DNA from 4 places in the Specibacter sp. NPDC078709 genome. Region 2 is predicted to be linked to each of the others. Evidence: riboswitches for the same ligand, from Rfam matches in the RefSeq annotation. Region 2 holds a riboswitch; each other region holds the start of a gene.

Region 1 (2,193 bases), on a different contig from region 2:
GGGAAGAACTGGGATGATCCAGGGGCAGCTCAAGGCCCACGGACTCCAGTGCGGCGCCCACGCGGCGCCAGATTTCCTCACGTGGAACACAGAGGTTTTCGGCCCCAAACGCGACGTCATCACCTATACGCGAGAGCACCACCTGTGCATCCGGATCCTGTTGCATGAGCCCAGAACGGCCACGGGATTCTGCCACGGGACGGCCATCGATGAGCAGCTGGCCCGATTCGTTGGCGTCCTCATCATCACCCAGCACACCGGCCAAGGCATGCAGGAACGTGGACTTACCTGCCCCGGAAGGACCCAGCAACAAGACGCGCTCCCCCGGTTCGATCTCCAGATCCAAGTCTGCAACGGCCCGGCCACTACGGCCCGAATGCTGCCAGCCCCAACCCTTGGCACTGACTCTCGCCGGGGCGCTGCCCCGGTTGCGCTGAATAGTCACTGCCTACACCGCGCGTTCGGTAGCGGCTCCACGGGAGGGCAGATTTGCCAGGGCGCCGGTTCTGGCCAGACCACGCACGGCCAACCAGGACACCAGCCCGGCGATGACTGCACCGGAGACCATGGCCAGGGCTACGTAGACCAGCTTCCACTCCATGGCCCACTCGATGTTCCAGACAATGCTGTCGTTGATTCCCAAGGCCAGACCTGCCAAAACGCCGGAAATCAGGGCCACAGGGAGGTTGAATTTGCGGTAGCGGAAAAGCGCGAAGCCCAGTTCGGCACCAAGGCCCTGAACCAGACCGGACAGCAGCACCGTAAAGCCAAAGTGCGTACCCAGCAGTCCTTCGACCATGGCGGCGATGAGTTCGCAATACAGTGCGGCACCGGGTTTGCGGATAACGAGCCCACCCAAGACGCCGGCGATCAACCAGCCGCCACCGTACAGCGCGCCAAGAGGCGGGAACGCAACGGTGATGGCGCTGGTCAGACCGTATCCAGCCGACCACAGCCAGAAGATGACTCCCAAGGCAACGCCGAGAACGGAGACCACAACGATGTCCACCACCCGCCAGGTACTCTTGCGCGCCGGTGAATCTTGCTTGTTTTGCTTACTTGGTTGCGTGGCGTTTCCGCCCGCGAATGACTTGCTCATGATTCCTCCTTTTCAGGAGGGGCGGCTACAGCGGTATTTCCGCGCAGCCGAAGAGAACTCGACTCCCTTCGCCGGTACTAGCCGGAGCAGGTTCGAGGGTCTGCGGTAAACCGCACTCTCAGCGCCGGATCCCAGGATGGGATGACGCTCCCCTGTCGTGTTTGAATTGCGGATTCAGTGTACCCCCGCGCCCTGCCGGGGGCCAATGCGTGCGATAACAACGGCGATAACAACAAGACATCACCTATACATTGCGGAGTGGGCGGCTGCTGTTGTCTCGGTAAAAGGGCTAGGCTGACACTAGAGTTTTTGCCGCGCAAGCCCAGTCAACCTCACTCAACTACGCAGGAGTCATTCATGAACATCGTCTTCAAATTGCTCGGAACCGGCATCAGCTTGGGAGCCGGATTTGTGGCCAGCAAGCTCGTGGACACGGCTTGGGAGAAGAGCACCGGTAACAAGCCACCCAAGGATGGTGCGGACTTGGAGAATAGCCTTCGCTCAGCACTGACCTTTGCATTGGTTTCTTCAGTGGTTGCCGCCATCATTCAGACCCTCGCCGGGCGCACCACACAGAAGGCCATTGCGCGTTTCAACAAGCATCCCGAAGAGGTTTAGGGGCGCACTCCATCGTCACCAAGGCGTCATTCGCCGTCGCGTTTGATCACACGTTTGATGATCACGTACGACGGCGGCTGGCGCCTTGTGCGTTCCCCGGCAGCCACGCGGCTTACCGCGAAGAGACGCCCTCAAGGGACGCCCCAGACGCCCTTAGCGGTTGCTGTCATCCTCCACGACGGAGGCCACAACCTGGTCCAGTTCATCGACACTAAGCAATTCCGGTCGGCGATGTTTGGTGCGGTATCCAGCCCTACCCACCATGTGCGCGGACACCGGCACCGTGAGCAGTTGGAACAGCCAGGCGATCATCAGAATCGGCAGCAAAGCCCAGGCGCGCATTTGCAGCCCGACAGCTGCCAGCATCAGCAGTAACCCCAACACCTGAGGCTTGGTGGCTGCGTGCATGCGACTCATGAGGTCAGGAAAACGTAGCAGGCCGATAGCTGCTGCAAGGCTCATCAAGGCGCCCACCA
Region 2 (2,193 bases):
TGATCCAGCCATGAACGGTGACCCGCCCGGTGTCCCTAGTGATGCCGCGAAGCATGGAAACCTTCAATTCCAGTGTGGTGTAGCCAACCCCGGCTGGCAGTGTCGACTGGACGGCGCAGCCACACGCCGAATCAAGCAGCGTGGCAGCAAATCCGCCATGAATCGAGCCAATGGGGTTGTAGTGCGAGGCATCCGGAGTGGCCGCCAGCAACACATCACCAACGCTGGCGGTGAGAAATTCGATGCCGAAATGACTGGCGATCGGTGGTGCCGGGAAGCGTCCGTCAATGATCGCCTGGAGCTGCTCGACACCCGGGAGACCAAAAACATCGGCCAGGTAGGGAGCAGGGTCCTCGTAGTTCAGGGTCTTGCTCTGGTGCGGAAACTCGGATCGCTGTGTCATTGCTGGCCGCCTGAAATAGAGAAATGCTTTGCTCTGGAGCATAGTGTGCCAGCCGCTGCCGCTACGAATGTTACCGACGAGTAGCCGTCACGTAGATTACCCTAGCGCAGGCAAACGGGAGAGCAGCTCCTGGGCGGCCGACGTCGGATCCTGAGCCTCGGTAATGGCCCGCACCACCACAATCCGGGACGCGCCGGCAGCCACCACCTGATCGACGTTGGACAGATCCACCCCACCTATCGCGAACCACGGCTTGGAGGTCCCCAGCGAGGCGGCATGCTCCAGCAGGGAAAGGCCCACGGCGGCCCGGCCCGGCTTGGTGGGGGTGGCCCAGAGCGGCCCCACGCAGAAGTAGTCGGCGTTGGGATCGGTTGCAGCGGCAGAAACCTGAGCGAGGTCATGGCTGGAGAGACCCATTGAGACCGCCGGGCCCACCAGCGAACGCGCCGCCGGCAACGGCAAATCCTTCTGGCCAATGTGGAACACGGGCGCGCCGCTCAAGGAAGCAATATCGGCGCGGTCATTCACGGCCCAAACCTTGCCAAATTCCTGCGCAACCGACTTCAAAACTTCCAGTAATTCCAGCTCCTGCGCCGCCTCGATGGACTTGTCGCGAAGCTGGATGATGTCCACTCCACCGGCATAGGAAGCCCGCAAAAAATCGGCAAAATCACCCTGTTCGATGCGCGCGTCCGTGCACAAATAGAGCCGGGCACTTTGTAACGAAGGGGTAGGAAAAGTGGTGGTGGCAGCGGGGATGGCAGAAGTTTGGCTCATATCTCATAGACTAATGCAGTACCGCGGGAGCCAGTGAAGCTGGCTGAGAGGGCGCCGACTGCGCCGACCGAATGACGCCCCCTGCAAGGGCGCAAGAACCTGATCCGGATCATGCCGGCGTAGGGAAGGAAGAACTGTGAGCGCTGTTGCGCCCGAAATTTTGACCACCGAGGTGGCCGTCATTGGCGGCGGCATCATTGGCCTCGGCATCGCATGGGAAGCCCAACGAGCCGGCCATACTGTCACTGTCATTGACCCCGCTCCTGCCACAGGGGCCACCTTTGCTGCGGCCGGAATGCTGGCCCCGGTGAGCGAGTTGCACTACCAAGAAGACGCCTTGCTGCAGCTGACACTGGCATCGGCGGCGCGCTGGCCGGAGTTCGTAGGCTCCCTCCCTGACGGGTTGCCCACCGGATTCAACACCTCCCCGACCTTGGTGCTGGGAGGCGATCCTGCAGATCGCCAAGCACTGTCCGATTTACGCGATGTCCAACTGCTCCATGGCTTGGACGTGTCGCAGCTAAGTATTCGCGAAGCGCGGGCACTGGAGCCGATGATTGGCCCGCAGATTTCTTGTGCCTACAAGGTGGAGGCAGATCATCAAGTTGATCCGCGAGCCATGGCGGCGGCACTGCGGGCGGCGCTGGTGGCGTCTGCCCGTGTGCGCGGCACCTCGGCGGCGAGCTTCATTGAACAATCCGCCACCTCGCTGTTGCACGAGGATCCCAACGACACTCACTCACGGGTGACCGGCGTGCTGCTGGCCGATGGTCGTGAGGTCCACGCACGGGAAGTGATTGTGGCGAATGCGCTGGGAACGCCGGCATTGGCTGGCCTGCCGGACGGGCTGAACTTACCCATCCGTCCTGTGTACGGCGACATCCTTCGACTCCGCGTTCCGGAACAGCTTCGCCCGCTCACCACGGCCACCATTCGTGGCATGGTGCGTGGACTGCCGGTCTATATTGTGCCGCGCGAGGATGGCACAGTGGTGATTGGAGCCACCAGCCGCG
Region 3 (2,193 bases), on a different contig from region 2:
AGCTGTGGACATTGTCAATCACGGGCCCTGCTGATGGGGGAAGATGGAGGGGTGCTGCGGTGGCATGGGATTCTGGAAAGGGTGGGGCCAAGATGGCGTTGACGCGTGAGGCAATCGTGGAGACAGCCATGGAAATCCTGCGTGAGTATGGCCTAGCTGACTTGTCCATGCGCCGCTTGGCCCGTGATCTAGGGGTGCAGCCGGGCGCACTGTATTGGCATGTGAAAAACAAGCAGGAACTGCTCACCGTGCTCGCCGGACTGATCCTGGCACCCGTAGCAGCTCAGTCACCGGATAGCCTTCGCGAGCTGGCGGTGCGTGTTCGGGAAACGCTGCTGACGGTGCGGGACAGCGCCGAGGTGGTGGCACTGGCACACGCCCTGGATCCACGTTCCACGGCCCCGCTACAACAGTTTGGCGCACTGCTGGAAGGCGAAAAGCTCGCCGCGGATCAAGCCGAGTGGGCCGCCGAGGCGCTGCTTTCCTACGTTTTGGGTTCGGTGACCGATGAACAGACCCGGACCGGATTGACGGGCGCAGGATTGCTGGCTGATACGGAACGGGATGCTGGCAAAATATTCACCTTCGGACTGGATCTCATGCTGAGCGGGCTGGCAGCTAGCTGAACCACGCTGGGCCAATCCGAACCACTCAGAACCAATCCGCGGCTGGGCTTCGAGCGGGACGTGGTAGCTTTGCTCTTGGACACTGCACGGGGTGCCGCATCGCGGCTGAGAGCTAGACCCGTCGAACCTGATCTCGATAATCCGAGCGAAGGGATGCCGGTCCGGAATCAAGGACGAGAACGCCGTTTTTTGGTGTATATCTCGTAATTTTGTGCATCCTTTCGCGCTTCTGAAAGGTGCACACATGCTCATCAAAGACCAGATTGTTCTCATCACCGGCGCCGGTCGCGGGCTCGGCGTGGAGATTGCCCGCTCCTTTTCCCGTGAAGGCGCCCGGGTGGTGTTGAACTACCGCAACAGTGAAGCCGGGGCCCAGCAACTGGCCACCGAAATCGGCCCCGATCAAGCCATTGCGCTGCGTGCCGATGTCACCAAGAGCGATGACGTGGCAGCCATGGTCAGCGCCGCCGCCGAGCATTTCGGCGCACCCATCACCACCCTGATCAACAACGCCCTCCCGGACTTTTCCTTCAACGGAGACGCCAGGCCCAAGGCCAATGAGATTGGCTTTGCAGATTTCCAGGCCCAGTTCGCTGGAGTGGTGGGCGGGGCGCTGAACACCATCCAAGCCGTGCTGCCTGGGCTCAAGGAAGCCGGCTTCGGTGCCATTGTGAACATCGGCACCAACCTTTTTCAGAATCCGGTGGTCCCCTACCACGACTACACCGCGGCCAAGGCGGCTTTGCTGGCGTTGACCAGGACGTTCGCGGCCGATCTGGGACCGGCAAACATCCGCGTCAACATGGTCTCCGGAGGTCTGCTGCGCAGCACAGACGCTTCCTCGGCTACCCCCGAGCAGGTCTTTGACTTGATCGCCGGCGGGACACCGCTGCGCAAGGTCACCACCCCTGCCGAATTTGCTGACGCGGCCCTGTTCTTTGCTTCGCCGTGGGCACGGGCTATCACGGGACAAAATCTGGTGGTCGACGGCGGACTAGTGATGAATTAGGAGAGAGTGAAATTGGGGACGGACACCATGGAAAAGACACGAGAATTACACATCAACGCCTTCTTGTTTGGCACCGGACACCACACCATGGGCTGGCGGCATCCAGCATCCAGTGCCGATAGGGTCGGCAGCATTGCCTACTTCGAGGAGCTGGCCCAGCTGGCCGAAAGCGGCTTCCTTGACGCCGTGTTCTTTGCCGACGGGCACAGCGTGAACCGCCGGTATTCAGCAGGCGTTCCGGGGCTTCTTGAACCGATTACGGCGTTGAGCGCCATGGCCCGGGCCACCCACCACATCGGGCTGGTCACCACCGTGTCCGCCAGTTTTTACACGCCGTTCCACGCTGCGCGGATGCTGGCCTCGCTGGATCACATCAGTGGCGGCCGGGCGGGGGCCAATATCGTCACGTCCATGTTTGATGCTGAGGCCCAGAATCACTCAATGGCCGCACTTCCGCCCCATGCCGAGCGGTATGAGCGCGCCGACGAGTTTGTCCGGGTTCTCAAGCAGCTCTGGGATTCGTGGTCTGATGATGCACTCCCCCGGGACCGGGACAGC
Region 4 (2,193 bases), on a different contig from region 2:
CTTTGATGAAATCTAGTGAGGCGATGGCGGCTCGTTGCTCAGCACAGTCCTGCCACAGTTCCCTACTGAAGCTGTTCTGCCGTGGCGTGGCGTTGGCCCATAGTTCGTGCAGGTGGTTGATGGGCCCTGGACCGCGTCCCACCCTCAGCTCACGGGAGGTTTCCAGTGCGTGGCCAAGCCAGTCCTTGGCATGGTCAATACTGATGCTCCAATCACCGGTCTGCGCTTGTAGTGTCGCCACAGCCGCTGAGAGCGAGCATCCTGTCCCGTGCGTGTTGGGCGTATCAATCCGTGGAGCACGGAACTCGTGGACGGTGCCATCGGCACTGACCAGTGCGTCCGGGCAGTCTGCACCGGGCAGATGCCCACCCTTGACCAGCACCCGAAGCTGGTGCGCGGCAGCCAGCTCCCGCCCCTGGGCAATGGCCCCATCCCAGCTCGTCGCCGCTGGCCGGCCCAACAGGGCTCCCAGCTCAGGAATGTTCGGGGTCACCAAGTGCACCAGCCCCAGCAAGGACAACATGGCGGTCAGTGCCTCCCTGTCCATGAGCGCATCTCCGCTGGTAGCCACCATCACCGGATCAAGTACGACGACGGGAGGCTGGGTTTGTTTCAGCCACTCCCCCACTGCTGTCACCACCTCTGCGGTACCCAGCATGCCGATTTTCACAGCGTCTATGGTGATATCTGCTGAAACTGCGGCCAGTTGAGCAGTCAGGAATGCTGCTGGCGGCGTGTGGATGCTGTGCACTCCTACCGTGTTTTGGGCGGTGAGTGCGGTGATGGCTGCCATGGCATAGCCGCCATGAGCGGAAATGGTTTTGATATCGGCCTGAATACCGGCTCCGCCCGAAGGATCGGAGCCGGCAATACTCAGAACTCGCGGATGTTCTAGCTGCAGCTGCTGCTGTGCTGCCGACTCGCGGCCAGCTGAAAACGCAGCTGGCGAAGCATCTGGAAAAAGTGCAGTGGTGTTCATCAGGACATCCCTTCGCCGGTGCTAACCGGGCAGGTTCAACGGGTATTGTCTCAGCCGGCCCTTGTAGCCTGGCACCCCGTGTCGCCCCCTACCCTAGCCTGCACCTCGGCTCACAACGAAAACTGGCCCGCAGCGGTGACACAAAAAGGTGCTTTTTGTGTCACCGCTGCGGGCCAGTTCAACCGAGCCGGGACTACTACAGCTCGGAAGCCGGAACTCCTACACCCAAAATGATGGGCTCGGCGTTCTTTTTGACGGCGGCTGCGGGAGCAGGGATCTCCGCTTTAGCGCTGCTATGCGGTGTGGAACCCTGAGCTGCAGGGACCGCATCGACGGTCTCTACCGTCATGTCAGCTCCACCCTGAGCGCTACGGGCGCTACGGTTGCGCCGGCCACGACGTGCGCGCGATCGGTTTCCACCTGAATCGGCACCGTCATGGGCTGATTCCTGGCTGGGGGCAGCGAGCTGATCCAACGCCTGAGTCAGACCAGCCAAGGCTGCTGCCTGATCAGCATTGTTGGGCTGCGCAAAGCCACTGCTTTCGCTGCGGTGTCCACGCGGCAGTTCAATGGCTTCCCCACCAAGGGTGAGAGTGGCAGAGTCGGCAGAGTCGTGCTGCTGGGCAGACTCCCCTGCTGCTGTTCCTGCTGTTCTACCTTCAGCGTGCTGCTCAGGAGCGTGCTCGTGGTGCGTAGCGGCAGCTGCCGCTGCAATGTTCGCCAGAGCGGTGCGGGCTTCGTGAGCCTTTTGTGCCTTAGCTGCGTCGCTCAACTCTTCAACCACCGGGGTGGTTACTTCTTCTTGCTCTTGCCCGTCCTGATGTCCACGGTTGCGGTTACGCTTACGTTCACTGCGAGTTGACCGGTTAGCCGTGCGCTCGGGTTCGCGCTGTTCCTGCTTGGGCGCGTGGATCTGAGCTGCTTCGAGGGCCGGGGAATGCGTGCGGCGGTGCTCCACGGGGATCTCGTGCGTGACCATGCCACGACCGGCACAGGTGCCACACTGCTCGCCGAAGACTTCCAGCAAGCCGGTACCCATGCGCTTGCGCGTCATCTGCACCAGACCCAGCGAGGTGACCTCGGCAACTTGGTGCTTGGTCCGGTCGCGGCCCAGGCACTCAACCAGACGGCGTAGCACTAGATCGCGGTTGGATTCCAAAACCATGTCGATGAAGTCAATGACGATGATCCCGCCAATGTCGCGCAAACGCAGC

What was found. A riboswitch is a leader RNA that binds a small molecule or an ion and turns the genes downstream of it on or off. The one in region 2 is predicted to bind thiamine pyrophosphate.
Region 1: another riboswitch for thiamine pyrophosphate. It lies ahead of AB0P14_RS14485 (ECF transporter S component); the one in region 2 lies ahead of thiO (glycine oxidase ThiO).
Region 3: another riboswitch for thiamine pyrophosphate. It lies ahead of AB0P14_RS03440 (3-oxoacyl-ACP reductase); the one in region 2 lies ahead of thiO (glycine oxidase ThiO).
Region 4: another riboswitch for thiamine pyrophosphate. It lies ahead of AB0P14_RS07825 (bifunctional hydroxymethylpyrimidine kinase/phosphomethylpyrimidine kinase); the one in region 2 lies ahead of thiO (glycine oxidase ThiO).

Annotation. Positions count from the first base shown of each region.
Region 1 covers NZ_JBFBLU010000008.1:34,693-36,885, forward strand. The annotation lists gene AB0P14_RS14480 (ABC transporter ATP-binding protein) at 1-445, opposite strand, end outside; gene AB0P14_RS14485 (ECF transporter S component) at 449-1,099, opposite strand; TPP riboswitch at 1,146-1,263, opposite strand; gene AB0P14_RS14490 (DUF4235 domain-containing protein) at 1,457-1,717, shown strand; gene mnhG (monovalent cation/H(+) antiporter subunit G) at 1,871-2,193, opposite strand, start outside.
Region 2 covers NZ_JBFBLU010000012.1:12,806-14,998, forward strand. The annotation lists gene AB0P14_RS16675 (PaaI family thioesterase) at 1-403, opposite strand, end outside; gene thiE (thiamine phosphate synthase) at 500-1,180, opposite strand; TPP riboswitch at 1,194-1,324, shown strand; gene thiO (glycine oxidase ThiO) at 1,317-2,193, shown strand, end outside.
Region 3 covers NZ_JBFBLU010000001.1:787,123-789,315, forward strand. The annotation lists gene AB0P14_RS03435 (TetR family transcriptional regulator) at 60-626, shown strand; TPP riboswitch at 704-797, shown strand; gene AB0P14_RS03440 (3-oxoacyl-ACP reductase) at 871-1,635, shown strand; gene AB0P14_RS03445 (LLM class flavin-dependent oxidoreductase) at 1,663-2,193, shown strand, end outside.
Region 4 covers NZ_JBFBLU010000003.1:270,626-272,818, forward strand. The annotation lists gene AB0P14_RS07825 (bifunctional hydroxymethylpyrimidine kinase/phosphomethylpyrimidine kinase) at 1-979, opposite strand, end outside; TPP riboswitch at 970-1,068, opposite strand; gene AB0P14_RS07830 (Rne/Rng family ribonuclease) at 1,176-2,193, opposite strand, start outside.